Regions from separate parts of the Herbaspirillum sp. RTI4 genome, predicted to be linked through region 4. Evidence: predicted binding sites of a transcription regulator. Region 4 holds the regulator's gene; each other region holds the start of a gene.
The links. The regulator sigma-54, encoded in region 4, starts transcription at its own class of promoters, with help from an activator protein. The targets are predictions, from matches to a motif close to TGGCANGNAANCTGCTTT.
Positions count from the first base shown of each region.

Region 1: a site for sigma-54 is predicted at 1,479-1,496, ahead of RGU70_RS00505 (pilin). Genes of this name have one in related genera too.
Region 2: a site for sigma-54 is predicted at 1,298-1,315, ahead of RGU70_RS00970 (isopenicillin N synthase family dioxygenase). Genes of this name have one in related genera too.
Region 3: a site for sigma-54 is predicted at 1,174-1,191, ahead of prpB (methylisocitrate lyase). Genes of this name have one in related genera too.

Region 1 is NZ_JAVIWQ010000002.1:57,719-60,806, forward strand. It holds gene moaC (cyclic pyranopterin monophosphate synthase MoaC) at 1-21, shown strand, start outside; gene RGU70_RS00500 (ABC transporter ATP-binding protein) at 245-787, shown strand; gene RGU70_RS00505 (pilin) at 893-1,426, opposite strand; gene sucD (succinate--CoA ligase subunit alpha) at 1,761-2,642, opposite strand; gene sucC (ADP-forming succinate--CoA ligase subunit beta) at 2,660-3,088, opposite strand, start outside.
Region 2 is NZ_JAVIWQ010000002.1:165,050-168,137, forward strand. It holds gene RGU70_RS00960 (GntR family transcriptional regulator) at 1-171, shown strand, start outside; gene puuE (allantoinase PuuE) at 168-1,154, shown strand; gene RGU70_RS00970 (isopenicillin N synthase family dioxygenase) at 1,351-2,430, shown strand; gene RGU70_RS00975 (ABC transporter permease) at 3,031-3,088, opposite strand, start outside.
Region 3 is NZ_JAVIWQ010000002.1:1,595,506-1,598,593, reverse strand. It holds gene prpC (2-methylcitrate synthase) at 1-159, opposite strand, end outside; gene prpB (methylisocitrate lyase) at 169-1,065, opposite strand; gene prpR (propionate catabolism operon regulatory protein PrpR) at 1,373-3,034, shown strand; gene RGU70_RS07335 (ABC transporter ATP-binding protein) at 3,044-3,088, opposite strand, start outside.
Region 4 is NZ_JAVIWQ010000002.1:1,173,452-1,176,539, forward strand. It holds gene hpf (ribosome hibernation-promoting factor, HPF/YfiA family) at 1-324, opposite strand, end outside; gene RGU70_RS05550 (RNA polymerase factor sigma-54) at 564-2,048, opposite strand; gene lptB (LPS export ABC transporter ATP-binding protein) at 2,067-2,810, opposite strand; gene lptA (lipopolysaccharide transport periplasmic protein LptA) at 2,807-3,088, opposite strand, start outside.

The DNA of each region.
Region 1 (3,088 bases), 1.1 Mb from region 4:
GCACCCAACACTACTCCTTAAGCAGAATTAGGATGCTCTCGAGTGTGTCCGCAAGCAACTCAATTCCACTTCACTGATGATCGCAGAGGGACACTTATTTCTCTTGTTCAGTGTGCATTCTTAATACGACCCCACAGGCGGATCTATCGAAGCTCTCTCCACTCGCAAGCCCCTCGTTCTGCAAGCCAGCCAGCTTTGCTTCGCTTATCCCGATCATCCGCTGTTCGCAGACTGGTCTGCCGACATTCCCCCGGGGATTACCCTGGTTCTTGGCGGGGATGGCAGAGGAAAAACGACGCTGCTGCGTTTGCTGGCGGGGGAGTTGGCGGCACAATCCGGTCGTTTGCAACTGAATGATGCCTGCCTGAGCGACAATCCGGCTGCATACCGGCAGCAAGTGTTTGCCACCAATCCGCGTTCCGATGCGTTTGATCCGATGACGGCAATCGCTTATTTCAAATTGCAGCAAGGCCTGCACCCCGAATTTAACGAGCCGCTGTTGGCCACCTTGATTGACGGTTTGTCTCTGCAGCCGCATCTTGAAAAAGAGCTGTTCAGGTTATCGACCGGCTCAAAACGTAAAGTCTGGCTCGCTGCGGCCTTTGCTTCCGGCGCTGTCCTGACCTTGATTGATGAGCCCTTCGCCGCACTCGACCAGGCATCGATTGATTTTGTGCTGACGCATTTGAGGTCAGTAGCAGATCACCCTGCGCGCGCATGGGTGATCTCTCACTACGAACTGCCAGTGGACTTGCCTCTGGCGGCACGGATCGACCTGGGGGACTAGAGTCTGCAAATAACCGAACTGTTTTTGATCAGGCAGACAGTGTCAGATCAAATCTGGCTCGGTTCTCAGTCCCCGGTTCCGGTAAGTACGATTAATCCCTGAGGATCACGCTCCGCGGCAGTTTGCCGGTGCGAATTGCTTGGGCAAGGTACCTGCGGCGAAGAGGGTATTTGTTGTGCTGCCTGCCGGCGTTTCCTGCGCCACCCCTGCTGCGACACATTGCCAACTGATCGCGCCGGCACCAAATGTCGGTACCAGGGTCAGCGTAGGCGACGTGACATTGACATCGCCGATGCCGGCTTTATAGGTGATCGTCACAACACCACCCTCGCCAACAGCGATACTCTCGACATTCGGCGTCGACTCCGGCGAGGTGTACGCGACTTGCGCCGCCGTCAATGCCTTGCCCATCACCTGCGCCTGGGCAGCCTCGGCTACCGCCAGCTTGGCACCGGAGGCCAGATTGAGGCCTTCGACCACACGGGTCCGCACCATGTAATTACGGTATTGCGGTATCGCAAATGAGGCCAGCAAACCGATAATCCCCAGCACCACCATCAATTCGATCAACGTAAATCCCTTGATCCGACGTCCGGTTGGTGCTTCTTCTTTTTTATCTGCGCCATTAGTGCTGTCCATGCGATTCCGATCGAAAATGAAATAGGTATTGAGCGATCCTGTGCGTTTCCTTGCAGCAGGTTCCGTGAAACTTTTTTGCTACGACTTGACGGAATCAGATCTCGCCATGAAATCAATGAAATCCGAAACAAGTCTCAAATTTTTACTTTCTAAACGACGCTTGTCAAATGACGCTTGCAGATTGCCTAAGGATTTCGTTCGGGACTGGAGGATAAGAGACCCCATCCACGCCGTGGCGGACACACCATGAGCGCACTTCATCCGCACCACGCATAAGGGGAGCCGCAGCTCCCCTTATCGTTTTCAGCAAGCCGGTCTGATTAAACAGTCCGAATTACAGCATTGCCTTCAACAAACGCGCCATTTCGGACGGGTTGCGTGTGACCGTAATGCCGCAAGCTTCCATGATGGCCAGCTTGGCTTCTGCTGTGTCTGCACCACCAGAAATCAAGGCACCGGCATGACCCATGCGCTTGCCTGCTGGCGCAGTGACGCCAGCAATAAAGCCGACCACTGGTTTTTTCATGTTGTCTTTGATCCAGTAAGAAGCATTCGCTTCGTCAGGACCGCCGATTTCACCAATCATGATGACGGCGTCAGTATCAGGATCATCATTGAACATTCTCATGATGTCGATGTGCTTGAGACCGTTGATTGGGTCGCCGCCGATACCGACTGCCGACGATTGGCCAAGGCCAAGCGCGGTCAGTTGACCGACTGCTTCATACGTCAGCGTGCCGGAGCGCGAGACGACGCCGATGCGGCCCTTTTTGTGGATATGGCCTGGCATGATACCGATCTTGATTTCATCGGGCGTAATCAGACCTGGGCAGTTAGGGCCCAGCAGCAAAGTCTTGCTGCCTGACTTCGCCATGCGGTCTTTCAGTGCCAGCATGTCACGGACTGGAATACCTTCAGTGATACAGATGGCCAGATCGAGGTCGGCTTCGACCGCTTCCCAGATCGCCGCAGCAGCGCCGGCTGGCGGCACGTAAATGACGGAAACGTTGGCGCCGGTTTGTGCCTTCGCGTCAGCGACGGTAGCAAAAATCGGGATGCCTTCGAAATCTTCGCCGGCTTTTTTCGGGTTCACACCAGCAACGAATGCAGCCTTGCCGTTCGCATAATCGCGGCAGCCGCGGGTATGGTACTGGCCGGTCTTGCCGGTGATGCCTTGGGTGATAACTTTAGTATCTTTGTTGATCAGGATCGACATGTCTGTTCCTTGTCCTATTATTTACCGTTAGCTGCTGCGACTACCTTTTGCGCAGCTTCTTCCATACTGTCTGCCGCAATGATGGGCAAACCGGAGTCGGCCAGCAGTTTCTTGCCGATTTCCTCATTGGTTCCCTTCATGCGCACGACCAGTGGCACCTTCAGCGATACTGCTTTAGAAGCAGCGATCACGCCTTCAGCGATCACATCGCAGCGCATGATGCCGCCGAAAATGTTGACCAGAATGGCTTTCAGCTCAGGATTCTTGAGCATGATCTTGAAGGCTTCTGTGACTTTCTCTGTCGTTGCTCCGCCGCCCACGTCCAGGAAGTTGGCAGGTTCGCCGCCGAACAGCTTGATGGTGTCCATGGTGGCCATTGCCAGACCAGCGCCGTTGACCAGGCAGCCGATGTTACCGTCGAGCGAAATATAGGCCAGATCGAACTT
Region 2 (3,088 bases), 1.0 Mb from region 4:
GCCTGCTCCTTCGACGAACACGACGACGTTCTCAGCGCGCTGGAAAAAGGCGACCTCGCACAAGCCCAGCATCACATGGCACACCATTTGCAGCATTGTGAAGAACGCGTACAGCCGGAAGCCAGCGAAGGCTTCGACCTGCGCAATGTCCTGGGGAAATCCATATCGTGAATGCCAAACTGCCTGAGCCTTATCCGCGTGAGCCTTATCCGCGTGACCCTTATCCGCGTGACCTGATCGGCTACGGTCGCCGTCCACCGCATGCGCGCTGGCCGCGCAGCGCCCGCATCGCGGTGCAGTTCGTCCTCAATTACGAAGAAGGCGGCGAAAGCAATGTGCTGCACGGCGACGCCGGTTCCGAACAGTTTTTGTCGGACATCATCGGCGCGGCCTCCTACCCGGCGCGGCACATGTCGCTGGAATCGCTGTACGAATACGGATCGCGGGCGGGCGTCTGGCGCATCCTGCGCGAATTTGAAAAACGCAACCTGCCGCTAACCGTCTTCGGCGTTGCCATGGCCTTGCAGCGTCATCCCGATTTAGCGCAAGCCTGCGGCGAACTCGGCCATGAAATCGCCTGCCACGGCTGGCGTTGGCTGCATTATCAGGAAGTCGATATCGACACCGAGCGCGAACACATGCGCATCGGCGTGGAAACTCTGCGCCAACTGACCGGCACCGCGCCGCTCGGCTGGTACACCGGACGCGATTCGCCGCACACCCGGCAGCTACTGGTCGAACACGGCGGCTTCATTTACGACTCCGATTATTACGGCGACGACCTGCCGCTCTGGACCGAAGTGCAGCTCAGTGATGGTAGCCGCCATCCGCATCTGATCGTGCCCTATGCGCTCGACAGCAACGACATGCGCTTCGCTTCACCGCAGGGCTTCAATACCGCCGACCATTTTTATGCGTATCTGAAAGACAGCTTTGATGTGCTGTACGAGGAAGGCGATCCGCAAGGTCTGAACGCGCCGAAGATGTTGTCGGTCGGCATGCATTGCCGCTTGCTGGGCCGGCCGGGACGCTTCCGTGCCTTGCAGCGCTTTCTGGATTATCTGGAAACCAAGGAGCATGTCTGGATTTGCCGCCGCATCGATATCGCCCGCCACTGGCATGCCTACCATCCCTATCGGCCGGACGGCATTTAGCGAGTTCTGATTCCATTACCGCTCGCCGCAAAACGGTGCAACTGCCCGATTGCGGTGAAGGCGCTCACCAACTTGTTGCGCATTGGCTGCCGCATTGTTGACGATCTGAGTATTTCTTCGCGCACAACGTAAGGCATGCCAAGTGGCATAGTGCTTGCGTCTATCCGACTTTCCCTCTCCGCCAAAAGGCAAGCAGATGAACGCCCCTATTGCTGACCAGCAAACGCCCGCCTTTACCGTTCCCCTGATCGATATCACCCCGTTCCAGCATGGCGACGCGGCACAAAAGCAAGCCGTCGCCGCGCAGATCGACTGCGCCGCACGCGAAGTCGGCTTCATGCAGATTACCGGCCACGGCATTCCAGATAGCGCAATCGTCGGCTTGCAGAGCGCCATTGATGGATTTTTCAGTTTGCCGGCGCAGCAAAAACTGGCCTGGCAACCGCCCTCGGTGGATATTAATCGCGGCTACAACGGCCCGCTCAGCGAACGTCTCAGCTACAGTCTGGGCGTCACCTCGCCGGCCGATCTGTTTGAAGCCTTCAACGTCGGCACTCAGGCATCCGCCTTTCCCGCATTGAAGCTGTCGGCGCGTGACTATCCCGCCAATATCTGGCCTGATCAGCCCCCCGCCTTCCAACAACAGGTACAGAACTGGTTCGACCATGCCGGCGCACTGGCGCACCGGCTCACACGGATTTTCGCGGTCGCGCTGGATTTGCCCGAAACCTACTTCATCGACTACACCGACCATTCCGTCGACATGCTGCGCATCAATCATTACCAGATGCCGGCGGCCGATCAGCGGCTGGAAGCGGGACAAATGGGCATGGGTGCGCATACCGATTACGGCATCGTGACCATCCTGTGGGCCGACAGGGTCACGCCCGGATTGCAGATTCTCGATAGCGGCGGCACATGGCACGACGTCACCCCCGCGCCCGGTGCATTGCTGATTAATCTGGGAGACATGCTGGCGCGCTGGACCAACGACCGCTGGCGCTCGACCATGCACCGCGTGCTGGCGCCGGTGGATGCCGCAGGCCGCATGGTGCGCCGCCGTTCAGCCGCCTACTTCCATGACGGCAACGCCGATGCGCTGATCTCCTGCCTGCCCGGTTGTACCGACGACACGCATCCGCCGCTGTATGCGCCGGTGACGGTGGCCGAACATCTGACGGCCAAGCTGGAAGGTTCGCGCGGACTGGCGCTTAACCCCGATGCGGTGCGTGAAGCCGCGCGGCTGAAGACTAGTCAGTCCGAACCTGAAGACTGAAAACCGCACCCTCGATTCGCCCATTTTCCGACCGGCTTGCAGCCGGATCCTTCGATACGCCCTGCGGGCTACTCAGGACGAACGGGAGGAGAGTCATAGCGAGCAGGAAAAGAATCATGGGCAGGTATTAATATCCCGCAAACAAGATTCCAACCTGCGTAGAAATACACAGACCCCTCGCCTTCTACTCGCGCACGGCACCACAACCCGCTCATCCTCTACTAGCGCACTACTACCCCACCCCAGACCGTTCATCCTCTACTAGCGCACTTACTACCCCACCCCAGACCGTTCGTCCCCTACTAGCGCACTACTACCCCGCCCCAAACCGTTCGTCCTCTACTAGCGCACTACTACCCCGCCCCAGACCGTTCATCCTCTACTTGCGCACTTCCTACGCCACCCCAGACCGTTCGTCCTCTACTAGCGCACTACTACCCCGCCCCAAACCGTTCATCCTCTACTAGCGCACTACTACCCCGCCCCAGACCGTTCGTCCCCTACTAGCGCACTACTACCCCGCCCCAGACCGTTCGTCCTGAGTAGCCCGCAGGGCGTATCGAAGGATCCGGCGATAGCCGGTCGAACCGCCCTCCTCACTCACGCATCAGGATGGAAACTCTTCCCTAACGACGCCGGTTGATTGAGCATGATGGTT
Region 3 (3,088 bases), 420 kb from region 4:
GAATTCGCAGCTATCGGCGATATCGAGAATGTCGTAACCGCGGTAATGCAAGTCGTTGCCGGTTTTGCCGACGGTGCACAGCGCGGTGTTACCGGCGGTCACACCCGACAGCGCCACCGATTTTTTAGGCTTGAAAGCAGTTGCTTGTGGTTCAGTCATCGTCATCTCCTAAACGTGGTTCTGTTTTTGCTGCGCGAACAAGGCATCCAGGCTTTGCTCATACGAGTGGTAATTGATGCGGTCGTACAACTCCATCCGGGTTTGCATGGAATCGATAACATTCTTTTGCGTACCGTCGCGGCGGATGGCGGTGAACACATTTTCCGCCGCCTTGTTCATGGCGCGAAACGCCGACAAGGGATAAAGCACGATGCCGACATCGGCGCTTTTCAGCTCTTCCACGGTAAATAAAGGCGTGGCGCCGAATTCAGTGATATTGGCCAGCACCGGCACCTTGACGGCGGCGGCGAACTGGCGGTACATCGCCAGATCGGTGATCGCTTCCGGGAAGATCATGTCTGCACCGGCTTCGACGCAGGCAATCGCCCGCTCCAGCGCCGATTCCAGCCCCTCCACCGCCAGCGCATCGGTACGCGCCATGATGACGAACTGATCGTCGGTACGGGCGTCGACCGCCGCCTTGATGCGATCAACCATCTCCTGCTTGCTGACGATTTCCTTGTTAGGACGGTGACCGCAGCGCTTGGCTCCGACCTGATCTTCGATGTGCAGGCCAGCTGCGCCGAACTTGATCATCGACTTGACCGTGCGCGCCACATTGAAAGCAGACGAACCGAAACCGGTATCGGCATCGACCAGCAAGGGCAGATCGCAGACATCGGTAATACGCCGCACATCGGTCAGCACATCATCCAGATTGGAAATACCGAGATCGGGCAAACCGAGCGAACCGGCAGCCACACCGCCGCCGGACAAATAAATGGCGCGGAAACCGGCACGTTTGGCCAGCAGCGCATGGTTAGCGTTAATCGCACCGACAATTTGCAAGGGGGATTCTTCGCGTACCGCTTTGCGCAGAGCTGCGCCTGGAGATTCGATGGGCATGAGAGATACCTTTAGAAAATAGAGAGCAGTGTCAAATGACGGCACCCGTTGCTTCATCACTGCAAATCCGATGAGGCATTGCGGCGCGACTATCTGCTCCCCGTTCTTATTGCAAACGGCGTGCCATCGTTGAATCAGACGTCGACCAGGCAAGCCGATTTCGCCGCCATAAAAAATTTGATGATAAAAATCAATCGCTTACCGCGAAAAACCGGTGAAAAACACATTCCACGCACGAGCCAGCCGACGTTGCATAGTGCGTTACAATGTTTCAACTTGAATTTAAAATGAAACACCTGAAACAAAAATGAAACAACCCAACTCCTTCACCCATGAGCAAACCGACAAACCCGTCATCTGGACGGTATCGGTATCGCGCCTGTCCGACTTGTTCCGCGACATCAGCCTCGAATACGACGATCAGGCCATCATCGAACCGATCAATCTCGGCTTCGACGACGCGGTACGGCATATCCGCGCACGGCTCGATCACGAACGCTGCGACGCCATCATCGCCGCCGGTTCCAACGGCGCTTACCTGAAAAACCGGCTGTCGGTACCGGTCATCACCGCCAAGGCCAGCGGTTTCGACATCCTGCGCGCATTGGCGCAGGCGCGTCGCCTGACACCGCATATCGGCCTCATCATGTACCAGCGCACCCTGCCCGAGCTGGCCGACTTCCAGGCCACGTTCGAACTCGACATCGTGCAACGCACCTATGCCACCGAAGAAGACGCGCGCGCCCAGCTCATTGAATTGAAAGCGGCCGGAATCAAGGCCATCGTCGGCGCCGGGCTGATTACCGATCTGGCCGAAGAAGCAGGACTACACGGTATCTTCGTCTACTCCCCAGCCACCATACGCCAGGCCTTCGACGATGCACTGGAACTGGCCAGACTCACGCAACTGGAAGTGCAACGCGGACGCAATGTGCCGGTCGCCGCCGCTCTGCGCACCCGCCACCGCCTCAGCGATCTGCGCGGCACCTCGGCTGCCATGGACACCGTGCGCGACGCCGTCACGCTATTCGCCCGCTCGCCTGCCACGGTCTTGATTGAGGGCGAAACCGGCAGCGGCAAGGAACTGGTGGCGCAGGCCATCCATCGCGAACATCCTCGCACGCAAGGCCGGGCCTCGGAGCATCGGCCCTTCGTCGCCGTCAATTGCGGCGCACTGGCAGAATCCTTGCTGGAATCCGAATTATTCGGCTACGAAGAAGGCGCTTTTACCGGCTCGCGCCGGGGCGGTCGCGCCGGATTGTTTGAAGCCGCGCATGGCGGCACCCTGTTCCTCGATGAAATCGGCGAAATGCCGCTGGGACTGCAAACACGGCTGCTGCGCGTGCTGGAAGAACGGGAAGTAGTGCGGGTCGGCAGCTCAAGGCCGATTCCGGTCGATGTGCGCATCCTCAGCGCCACCCATTGCGATCTGGAACAACGGGTGCGCGACGGACGTTTTCGCGCTGATCTGTTTTACCGGCTGGCAGTGTTGCGGCTAAGACTGCCGCCCCTGCGCGAACGACGCGAAGATATCGTGCCGCTGGCCGAGTGGTGCCTCAAAAACGCCATGGCGGCGCTGGATGTGCGACCGCACCCCAACCTCTCCGCTGAAATCGTCCATTGCCAGACTCTGCTGACAGCGCACAACTGGCCCGGCAATGTGCGCGAACTGCGCAATGTGATGGAACGTCTGGCGCTATTCCTGGCGGCAGAACCCTTGCAGGCACTGACGCCGAACCTGATTGCGCGCATCGCGCCGGAAATTCTGACCACTGCCGTGAAGGCTGATGTGGGGCATGCCGCCAACAACGCAGCAGGAATCTCAACCGAAGCGCCCCCTGCAATAGCAACCGGCATACCGGAAAACCTGAATGACGTCCTGAAGCGCTTCGATGGCGACCGCGCTGCGGCAGCCGCCTTCCTCGGCATCAGCCGCACTACCTTATGGCGCAAGCTGAAAGCGCAGTGATGGTGAATCTTACGCCGCTTCCTTTTTCGCAAAGCCCAGATAACTTTCAATAAT
Region 4 (3,088 bases):
TGGCAGGCGTTTAACGTCCGATTGATGATCTTGTAGCTGGCCCTTGTGCTTCAATACTTGGCGATCCAGTTTGTCGATCAGTGCATCGATTGCGGCGTACAGGTCGTGCGCGAGACTTTCCACGTGAATATCTTTGCCCTTGATATGGACATTGATTTCCGCTTTCTGCCGTTTTTCCTTTTCTGTCAGTTTATCGACGGTGAGGACGACGCTGACGTCGATGACGTGGTCGAAATGGCGTTTGATACGTTCGACCTTGGTCATGACGTATTCACGGATGGCTGGTGTTACATCGAGGTGATGCCCGCTGATTGTCAGATTCATACGACTCTCCTTCGGATAGTGTCACTGGAGGTCCGGCATCGGATGATTATCCGGTTGGATCCTTGAGCCTTGCGGCCCGGTGTTTGCCGCCGGATTGCCTGATCGGTGTGTTGATCGAGTGCGTCCGGACACAGTGACTAGTATAAAAAAATCCCGGTGCAAGTACTTGTGCGGCGCAATCCCGGAGTCACGGGACGGCGATACGCGCAATGCTTGCTCAGAGACTTCCCACAAAACAGTTACAAGGACTTGCGCAGCGCTACAGGGGGGATTTTCAGGACATCGCGGTATTTTGCGACAGTCCGTCTTGCAACAACCATTCCCTGTTCAGACAGCATGTCTGCAATCTTGCTATCTGACAAGGGGTTTTTTGTATCTTCGGCTCCTATCAATTGTTTGATCAGTGCGCGTATGGCGGTAGAGGAGGCTTCTCCGCCTGCTTCGGTGGACACATGGCTGCCGAAGAAATATTTCAATTCGAACATGCCATGTGGCGTGAGCATGTATTTCTGGGTGGTTACGCGCGAGATGGTGCTTTCGTGTAAACCGAGTGTATCAGCTATTTCACGCAGTACCAGAGGGCGCATGGCGACTGCGCCGTGCGAGAAAAAATTCTTCTGCCGCTCCACGATGGCCTGTGCCACGCGCAGTATGGTGTCGAAGCGCTGACGCATATTTTTGATCAGCCATTTCGCTTCCTGCAATTGCGACACGAGCGCGCCTTCGCCCTTGTGCTGCTTCATGGCGTTGGCATACATGGCGTTGACGCGCAAGCGCGGCATGACCTCGTGATTAAGCGTGACTTGCCATCCCAGCTTGCCTTCTTTAACGATCACGTCCGGCGCTACGTAGTCGGAGCGGCCTGAAAGGAATGCCGCGCCGGGATGCGGATTGCACTGCCGGATAACGGCTTGCGCTTCGCGCAGATCCTCATCGTCACAGACCAGCGCTTTTTTGATTTTATTGAAATCGCGCTGCGCAAAAAGCGGCAGGCAAGTCTGGACAATCGACAGCGCCAGACGTCGCGTCACGAAGGGAATTTTCGGCAGGCGCTTGATTTGCAGCGCCAGACATTCGGCAGCGTCGCGTGCGCCAACCCCGGCCGGATCGAAACTTTGCAGCAGCGTCAGTGCCAGTGTCAGCTCATCGAATTCAATTTCCAACTCTTCCGGCAGGCGCGCATAAATTTCTTCCAGCGGCTCTTCCAGATAGCCGCGCTCATCGATGGCGTCGATGACCAGTTCCAACAGTGCGCGATCACGCTGGCAGCACATGGTCTGGCCAGCTTCCTGCAGCAGATGCTCGCGCAGTGTCAGGAAATGCGCTTCCAGTTGCGGCCGCGAATCTTCATCGTCGGAGGTTTTTGTGCCGCGTGCGACATCGTCAAAACTCCACTCTGCTTCGTTAGCGGTGCTGCTGTCGCTGGCTTCTTGCTGTCCTCCCGCTTCGCCACTGTTGTCCGTCTCGCTGCCTGTGGTGCCGGTGTCGGCCGCAGTTTCTGCCGGCGACAGGGCGCTGGTACTGCCCAGTGCGCCATCAGCCAGCAGACGCACGGAGTTGTCCAGCGCATCGTCGAGGCGCTCCAGCAGCGGGTTGTCGCTCAGGATCTGTTCCAGTTCCTGTTGCATTTCCAGCGTGGACAGTTGCAACAAACGTATCGACTGCTGCAATTGCGGCGTCAATGCTAAATGTTGCGAAGTGCGGAGCTGAAGGGATTGTTTCATCGATGGAGTGCGTTCCGCTTACATGCGGAAATGTTCCCCCAGATAAACGCGGCGCACCGATTCATTGGCGATGATCTCGTCCGGGCTGCCGCTGGCCAGCACGGTGCCTTGATTGATGATGTAGGCGCGGTCGCAAATGCCCAGCGTTTCGCGCACGTTATGGTCGGTAATCAGCACGCCGATGCCGCGTTCTTTCAGGAAGCGCACGATGCGCTGGATTTCGATCACCGCGATCGGATCGATCCCGGCAAACGGTTCGTCCAGCAATACAAAACGAGGGCTGGTAGCCAGTGCGCGGGCGATCTCGACCCGTCGGCGTTCGCCGCCCGATAACGACAGCGCCTGGCTTTCGCGCAATTTTTCAATTTGCAATTCGTGCAGCAACTGGTCGAGTCGCGCATCGATCAGGGCCTTGGGCAGCGGTTTTCCGTCTTGTTGCTGCAGTTCGAGCACGGCGCGAATATTGTCTTCCACGCTGAGTTTGCGAAATACTGAGGCTTCCTGCGGCAGATAAGACAGGCCGAGTTTGGCGCGGCTGTGGATAGGCAGATACGAGATATCGACACCGTCGAGATCGATCTTGCCGCCATCCGACGGCACCAGTCCGACGATCATGTAAAACGAGGTGGTCTTGCCGGCACCGTTAGGGCCGAGCAAGCCGATGACTTCGCCGCTGGCAACTTCCAGCGAGACATCGTGCACTACCTGACGTGCGCCGTAGCTTTTCTTCAAGCCACGGACGATCAGCGAACTACTGGTCATTTGCTTTCCTCTTTTGGAGCTGGCACGGCCAGCGGTGCCGTGTTGGGCGCAACCGGCGTCGGCGCCAGCGTAGACGATGATGTTGGCGTTGGCGTTGGTGTTTGCATTGGCGAGGCAGTCGGCGCTGGCGCGGCTACCCGTGGCTGCAGGACGGCGGTGACGCGGCCTGCGCCCGTCTTGCTGACACCGTCAACGGTATTGTGGACGGCATAAAATTCTGCCCGGCTGTCATACGAAATGAATTGGCCGCGCACATCGTCAGTTACTTTGGTGCCTTC